One region of the Nesterenkonia rhizosphaerae genome, then DNA from elsewhere that is predicted to be linked to it. Evidence: predicted binding sites of a transcription regulator. Region 1 holds the regulator's gene; the other holds the start of a gene.
The links. The regulator HspR, encoded in region 1, represses chaperone genes until heat shock. The targets are predictions, from matches to a motif close to AAGTTGAGTCNNNNNGACTCAACTT.
Positions count from the first base shown of each region.

Region 2: the regulator HspR is predicted to act here: its motif matches at 1,976-2,000, upstream of ABEA23_RS00445 (Hsp20/alpha crystallin family protein).

Region 1 covers NZ_BAABLW010000007.1:500,534-503,937, forward strand. Annotated here, with positions in the region: gene ABEA23_RS07990 (nucleotide exchange factor GrpE) at 1-453, shown strand, start outside; gene ABEA23_RS07995 (DnaJ C-terminal domain-containing protein) at 477-1,448, shown strand; gene ABEA23_RS08000 (heat shock protein transcriptional repressor HspR) at 1,593-2,015, shown strand; gene ABEA23_RS08005 (AbgT family transporter) at 2,037-3,404, opposite strand, start outside.
Region 2 covers NZ_BAABLW010000001.1:94,508-97,911, reverse strand. Annotated here, with positions in the region: gene ABEA23_RS00460 (LOG family protein) at 1-203, opposite strand, end outside; tRNA gene ABEA23_RS00455 (tRNA-Asn) at 290-361, shown strand; gene purU (formyltetrahydrofolate deformylase) at 429-1,292, shown strand; gene ABEA23_RS00445 (Hsp20/alpha crystallin family protein) at 1,362-1,859, opposite strand; gene ABEA23_RS00440 (siderophore-interacting protein) at 2,096-2,947, shown strand; gene ABEA23_RS00435 (NINE protein) at 3,004-3,404, opposite strand, start outside.

The DNA of each region.
Region 1 (3,404 bases):
GCTGCCGAGGAGGAGCTCGCTGCCCAGGGTTACGACCGGGAAGCGGAGCTGGAGAACGATCTGCGCCGAGTGCAGGCCGAATACGTCAACTACCGGCGCCGCGTGGAGCGTGACCGGGCCTTGGAGAAGGACCGCACCAAGGGTCAGCTGATCGCCGAACTGATGCCGGTACTCGATGACATCGCCGCTGCCCGTCAGGCCGGTGACCTCGAGGATGGTCCCTTCGCGCATATTGCTGCCCGACTGGAATCTGCGCTGACCGCGCAGGGTCTGGAAACCGTGGGTGCGGTGGGTCAGGCCTTTGATCCCACTGAGCATGAGGCCATCATGCAGCAGCCCCATGACGAGGTGGAGGCGGACCACATCGCCGTCGTCGTCCGTTCGGGCTACCGCTACGGCGACCGCCTGCTGCGTGCAGCACAGGTGATCGTCTCCAGCGGAGCTCAGCAGTAAGTAGAAGGGAGGCGGGAGACGCTATGGCTTCACAGGACTGGGTAGAGAAGGACTTCTACGCGATTCTCGGCGTCTCCAAGGAGGCCACCGCCGAGGAGATCAAGAAGTCCTACCGCAAATTGGCGCGTCAGTACCACCCGGATAAGAACCCGGGTGACGAGGCGGCCGAACAGCGCTTCAAGGACATCTCCGAGGCACATTCGGTGCTCTCCGATCCCGAACAGCGTCAGCAGTATGACGCGATCCGTGCCATGGGCTCGGGCGCCCGCTTCTCCGCGGGTGCCCCGGGCTCTGGCACCGCCGGATTCGAGGATATCTTTGGCGGCCTCTTCGGAGATCGTTTCTCAGGGGCACCTGGCACCGGTGGCGGCCGTTTCGGCGGGGGGCCGGATTTCTCGGATCTCTTCGGCGGCGTAGGAGACCGATTCGGTTCCCGTTTCGGCGGCTCGCCCAAGGGCGCTGACCGTACCGCCAAAACGACGATCTCCTTCAAAGGCGCCGTTCGCGGCACCACGGTGGGGCTGCGCGAGGCCAATGGCAATGTCATTGACGTGCGCATCCCCCCGGGTATTAAAGAAGGACAGAAGGTCCGCGTGAAGGGCAAGGGCCAGCAGGGTCCCGGTGGCACCGGTGATCTGCTCGTGGAGGTCTCCATCCAGTCGCACCCGTTCTTTGAGCGCGACGGAGACAATATCCGCATCCACTTGCCGGTGACCTTCGATGAAGCCGCCCTCGGAGCCACTGTGGAAGTTCCTACTGTGCACGGCGAGAAAGTCCGCATCAAAGTGCCCGCGGGAACCAGCTCTGGGCGAGTGCTGCGGTTGAAGGGCCACGGGATCCGCCGCAAGAACAGTCAGGGTGACATGCTGGTCGTCGTCGACGTTCATGTACCCAAGGAGCTCAATGATGATGCTCTGGCCGCGGTGAAGGCCTATGCGGAGGCCACCGCAGGCACCGGCCCTCGGGAAGATTTAGAGACCAAGGCTGCGTTGTAAAGGACAAGTCGGCTAGGCCCAGTGGTCTTCCAGTCCCATTGCCGGGAGGCACCTGGGGCTGAAGACAGCAAGCACAGGAGGTGAACGATGGTCATGCGGTACACGGTGCGAGCGAATATCGCAGAGTTCGCGGAGGATCCGCGAATGGTCGATGCGGAGAACCGCCACGCCCCCCTGTTCGTCATCTCCGTGGCAGCAGAGCTAGCCGATATGCACCCTCAGACGCTGCGTCAGTACGACCGAATGGGCTTGGTGACTCCTCGTCGCCAGGGCGGCAAGCACCGGCGTTACTCTCCCTATGACATTGAGCAGCTGCGACAGATTCAGCAGCTCTCGCAGGAGGGCGTCTCCCTGGAGGGAATCCGACGCATCTTGCAGTTGCAGAACCGCGTGGATGAACTGGAGGACACGGTCGGTCAGTTGCGTCAGCAGCTGCGCCAGGCACAGCGCAATCCTGGGCAGGCCAGGATCTTCGCGGTTGGCCCCCACGGCGATGTGGTCAGTCTCAGCCGCGGACAGCGGCCCCGGCCTGCCACCAGAGAGATTGTCCTCTGGCAGGACCGGTAGCCGCTGTCCCTAGACGATGCTCTAGCGAATCGGCACTCCCGGGCCCAGTGGCAAACCGATGGCGTACCAAAGCATGAAGAACAGGAACCAGGACACCAGCAGCGCCACTGAAATGGGCAGCGTCAGCGAGAGCAGGGTTCCCACACCGGCTTTCGGGTAATAACGCTGGAGATATCCCAGCGCCAGGGCGAAGTACGGACTCATGGGGGAGATGATGTTGGTAGGGGAATCTCCCATCCGGTAGAGCATCTGAGTGACCTCGGGGCTGACCCCAATCAGCATGAGCATCGGGACCAACACCGGTGCCATCAGCGTGTACTGGGCTGAGCCTGAGGTGATGAAGAAGTTGAACAGCGCCACCAGCAGGACCACTCCGCCGAAGAGCACAAAGACTGGCAGATCCCAGCGTTCCAGGGTTTCTGCTCCGTTGATCGCTAAGACTGTGCCGATATTTGACCAGTTGAAGTAGGCAATGAACTGGGCCGCGGCAAAGAAGATCACCACTACTCCGGAAAGCTCCTTGATGGATCGGGCCATCAGCTCTGGCACATCTCGGGCGCGGGTAATGCTGCCCGCGACGATGCCGTAGGTCAGGCCGACTACGAGGAACGCCAGTGCGATGGGCACAGCAACATCGGTGAGCAAGGGGGATTCAAGGGCCCCTCCCTCGCCGGACAGCGGCGAAGCAGGCAGGAACAACAACGTGAAGTACAGCGCAAGGAAAACTGCCAGTGCCAGTCCGCTCCACAGTAGGGCGCGCACCTCCTGCGCGGAATAGCTCAGCAGCTCCTCCTCGCTGGTCGGCGCTTGTTGCTCCGCGCCCTCGCCAGCGGTGCCTTCGGCGGTTCCGCCAGTAGCGGTCCCGGTCTTGTGCACCGAGTCCTGCGCATCGGCAAGCTGCGCCGGCCGACCTGCAGCGAGTACAGCAGTGGCCGCGCCCCCAGCGGCGTCCTCTTCTTTGCGCATCCGCTCGGTCATCTTCACCAGCAGGAGCTCCGTCACCAGAGTCACCACCGTAGCCAGTACTACCGCGGAGGCAGCAGCGAAGAAGTAGTTGGCGATGGGGGAGACCACGTAGTCTTCCTCGATCAGCTGGGCGGCAGCGGTGGAGATGCCAGCGAACAGTGGATCTGAAGCGGTAATCAGCAATGAGGCGTTATATCCGGCCGATGCCGAGCCGAAGGCAACGATGGCGCCGAGGACTGCCGAACGTCCCACCGCTTTGAACGCCGCAGCCGCTAAGGGAATCAAGATGATGTAGATAGCATCGGAGGCCACAGATCCGGTCACGCCCACCAGAGCCACAGTGAAAGTCAGCCAGCTGCGGGAGACCCTCGAGACCGCTACCCGGATGGCTGCGCTGATCAGCCCGGATCCCTCGGCCACGGC
Region 2 (3,404 bases), on a different contig from region 1:
GGGATCACTCCGATGACTTCGCCTCCGGCCTCCAAGGCGGCATCGGCGATCTGGCCCATGAGCCCGACCTTGCCGCCGCCGTAGACCACGCCGACTCCGGCCTCGGCCAATGCGGCCCCGAGTGTGCGCACTTCCTGTTGGTAGGTCAGGTCATGTCCAGAGGCGCTGCCGGTAAAAATCGAGAGCCGGTTCAGTTCAGTCACAGCCTCCATCCTATGGCGGGAATCCCGCGCTGAGGAGGCCGATTTCCCTCCCCGGCCATTTCCCTGCTACCATTTTTTAGTCGCTTTCCTCCGTAGCTCAATGGCAGAGCACCCGACTGTTAATCGGGTGGTTGTTGGTTCGAGTCCAACCGGGGGAGCTCATAATGTGAAAGGTCCTCACCATGTGGTGGGGACCTTTTGCTTTCCCGGCTAGACTGTCCGGCTGTGACTGCCTCTGCCGATATCGCCCGCCTCATCATCTCCTGCCCCGACCAGCACGGCATCGTCGCTGCTGTATCTCAGACCATTGCGGAGCTGGGGGGCAACATCATCTCCTTGGACCAGTACTCCACCGGTGTGGAGGGTGGTCAGTTCTTCCAGCGCACGGTGTTCCACCTGCCCGGCTTTGCCGCCGCGAGGCCCGAGGTGGAGGCTGCCATTGAAGCCAAGCTCGCCGGACGGTTCAGCATGGACTGGCAGCTGACCGACGCCGCCCGGCCCAAGCGGGTGGCAATCTTTGCCTCCAAGACCGATCACTGTCTGCTGGACCTGCTGTGGCGTCACCGGCGCGGCGAGCTGCCGGTGGATATCGCCATGGTGATCTCCAACCACGCGGACCTGGCCGACGACGTGCGCACATTCGGCATCCCGTACTTCCATGTCCCGGTGGATAAGCACAACAAGGCCGCTGCCGAAGCAAAACACTTGGAGCTTCTGCAGGGGAATGTGGACCTGATAGTCCTGGCTCGATACATGCAGATTCTCTCCCCGGAGTTCCTGGAGCAGGTCGGGGCGCCCATCATCAATATTCACCACAGCTTCCTGCCCGCCTTCATCGGCGCTGGGCCCTACCAGAAGGCCAAGGATCGCGGTGTGAAGCTTATCGGTGCCACTGCTCACTACGTGACGGAGGATCTGGATGAGGGGCCGATTATTGAGCAGGATGTCATCCGGGTGTCCCATGCCGACGACGTCGCCCAGCTCACCCGCTACGGAGCCGATGTGGAGCGAGCGGTGCTCTCTCGTGCGGTGAAATGGCACTGCGAAGATCGGGTGATACGGCACGGCAACACCACGATCGTTTTCTGACCCCATGAACGAGGGCCGCCCGAACTGGGCGGCCCTCGCCTGTCACCAAGGCATTAGACGGCTGCTGCGTTACGCGGCGATCTGCTGCTTCTCGTCCGTGGCGACTTCAACCTGGTCCTTGCTTCCCGGGTGCTCGGAGCGTATGCCCGCGGTGATGCTGATCTTGCGAGGCTTTTCCTCCGCGTACACCCCTGTGACCCGAACGCTGAGAACGCCGTCGGTGTAATCAGCAGAGATCGACTCCTCAGCGACCTCTCCGGGCAGGGTGACAGTGCGGGAGAAACGCCCATAGCGGATCTCTCGCAGGCCTTCGGCGTCATTGCGGCTGCGACGCTCACCGGAGATGGTGAGGGTGCGGCCGCTGAGCTCCACAGAGAGGTCCTGTTCGGGATCCACGCCCGGGAGGTCTACGGCCAGTACCAGGTCCTCATCCTCGCGATGGGCGTCTACAGCCGGTACGAATCCAGCATTTCGCTGGACGTCCTGGCTCAGCGGGCTGCGCATTGAGCGCATCATGTCATCAAAGATCGAGAACGGGTCCAGGCGCGTCAGGTTGGTGGTCATCATCAGCAATCAGCTCCTTCAGCTCATCGGAACTCACTACCGACAACGTTGCCGTTGCGGGGTACCGCATGTTTACGGTGCCATCTATCTCAACAGAGCCGCGCCACAGCATATTCCAAAACTTGAGTGAATCCCGCTCAACTTATGGCGCACGGCGGAAGAGGCCAACGATTGCGTCACAGCAATGTTCGCTAGTGTGCGGCTTCGAGGTAAGGTATACCTTCCTGTAGGCTGGGGGCATGTCCGCTGAAGTCGCCGCTGCTCCCGCCCGCCCTCGTAAACCTCGTGTGCAGACTCTCATGGAGGTGGTCCGCACCGAGCAGTTGACACCGCATATGGTGCGCGTGGTCTTTGGTGGAGCGGGATTCGAGCAGCTGGAGTTCAAGGACGCCACGGACCACTACATCAAACTGCTTTTTGCCGATCCGCAGCTTCAGCTGCAGCGTCCCTACGACCTCGATGTGCTACGCGAGCAGCTGCCTCAGGAGCAGATGCCTGTGACCCGCACCTATACCGTCCGGCACATCGACCGGGAGAACCAGCAGCTCTGGGTGGACTTTGTGATTCACGGTGATGAAGGCCTGGCCGGCCCCTGGGCGGCACAGGCTAAACCGGGGGATCTGATGAGCTTCTTCGGGCCCGGTTGCGGGTACGGCCCGCGTCCTGAGGCCCAGTGGCATCTGCTGGCAGGTGATGAGGCGGCGCTTCCAGCAGTGGCCGCGGCCTTAGAGGCCATGCCCGAGACTGCCCAGGGCGTGGCCCTTCTCGAAGTTCGCGACGCCGCCGAGCAGCTCCCGATCAGCGCACCTGTTGGCATCGACGTCATCTGGTTGTACCGCGGTGCAGACTTCAGCCCTGAGACAACATTGCTCGCCAGCGCGATAGCGCGGCTGGAGATCCCCGCCGGTGATGTGCAGGTCTTCATCCATGGTGAACGCGAGCAGATGAAGCAGGTGCGACGCCTTCTGGTGCAGGAGCGCGGACTCGAGCGCCGGGGCATGTCACTCTCGGCCTACTGGGCTCATGGGCGAGTCGAGGATCAGTTCCAGGCGGAGAAGCGCACGCCTATCGGCCAGATCGACGCTGAGTAGTTCCGATCGGCACTGAGTAGTCCCGCGGGCGAGGAGACCTCGCCACTGCGGGTCGGTTAGTTCCCGGAGACCGCTGCGGAGGTGCCGACCACCATCGCCACCACGACAAAGCCTACGAGGACCAGGACGGTTAATGCCGCGCAGATCCCGCCGTACTTCGCGTAGCCGGCGAGCCGATGATCTTTGCGGTCCCGCATGGTTCCCGAAAGCAGCAGGAACAGGTCGATGATGGTCCATGCGCCCACCACGCCCAGCAGTGCCAGTCCAGGAGTGACGGCTTCCAGCACGAGCAGAACAGCGCCGCCGCAGCACATCAGTGTTTTCAGCATCGCGGTGGGGAGAAAACCCAGATAGTAGCGCTGGGCACCTATGGGACCCAGGAACAGGGCTAGGGCCCAGGCCACAAGGAACTTCTTCTCCGAGGTCGGCTGATTCTCAAAAGCCCGCCGGTCCTCTT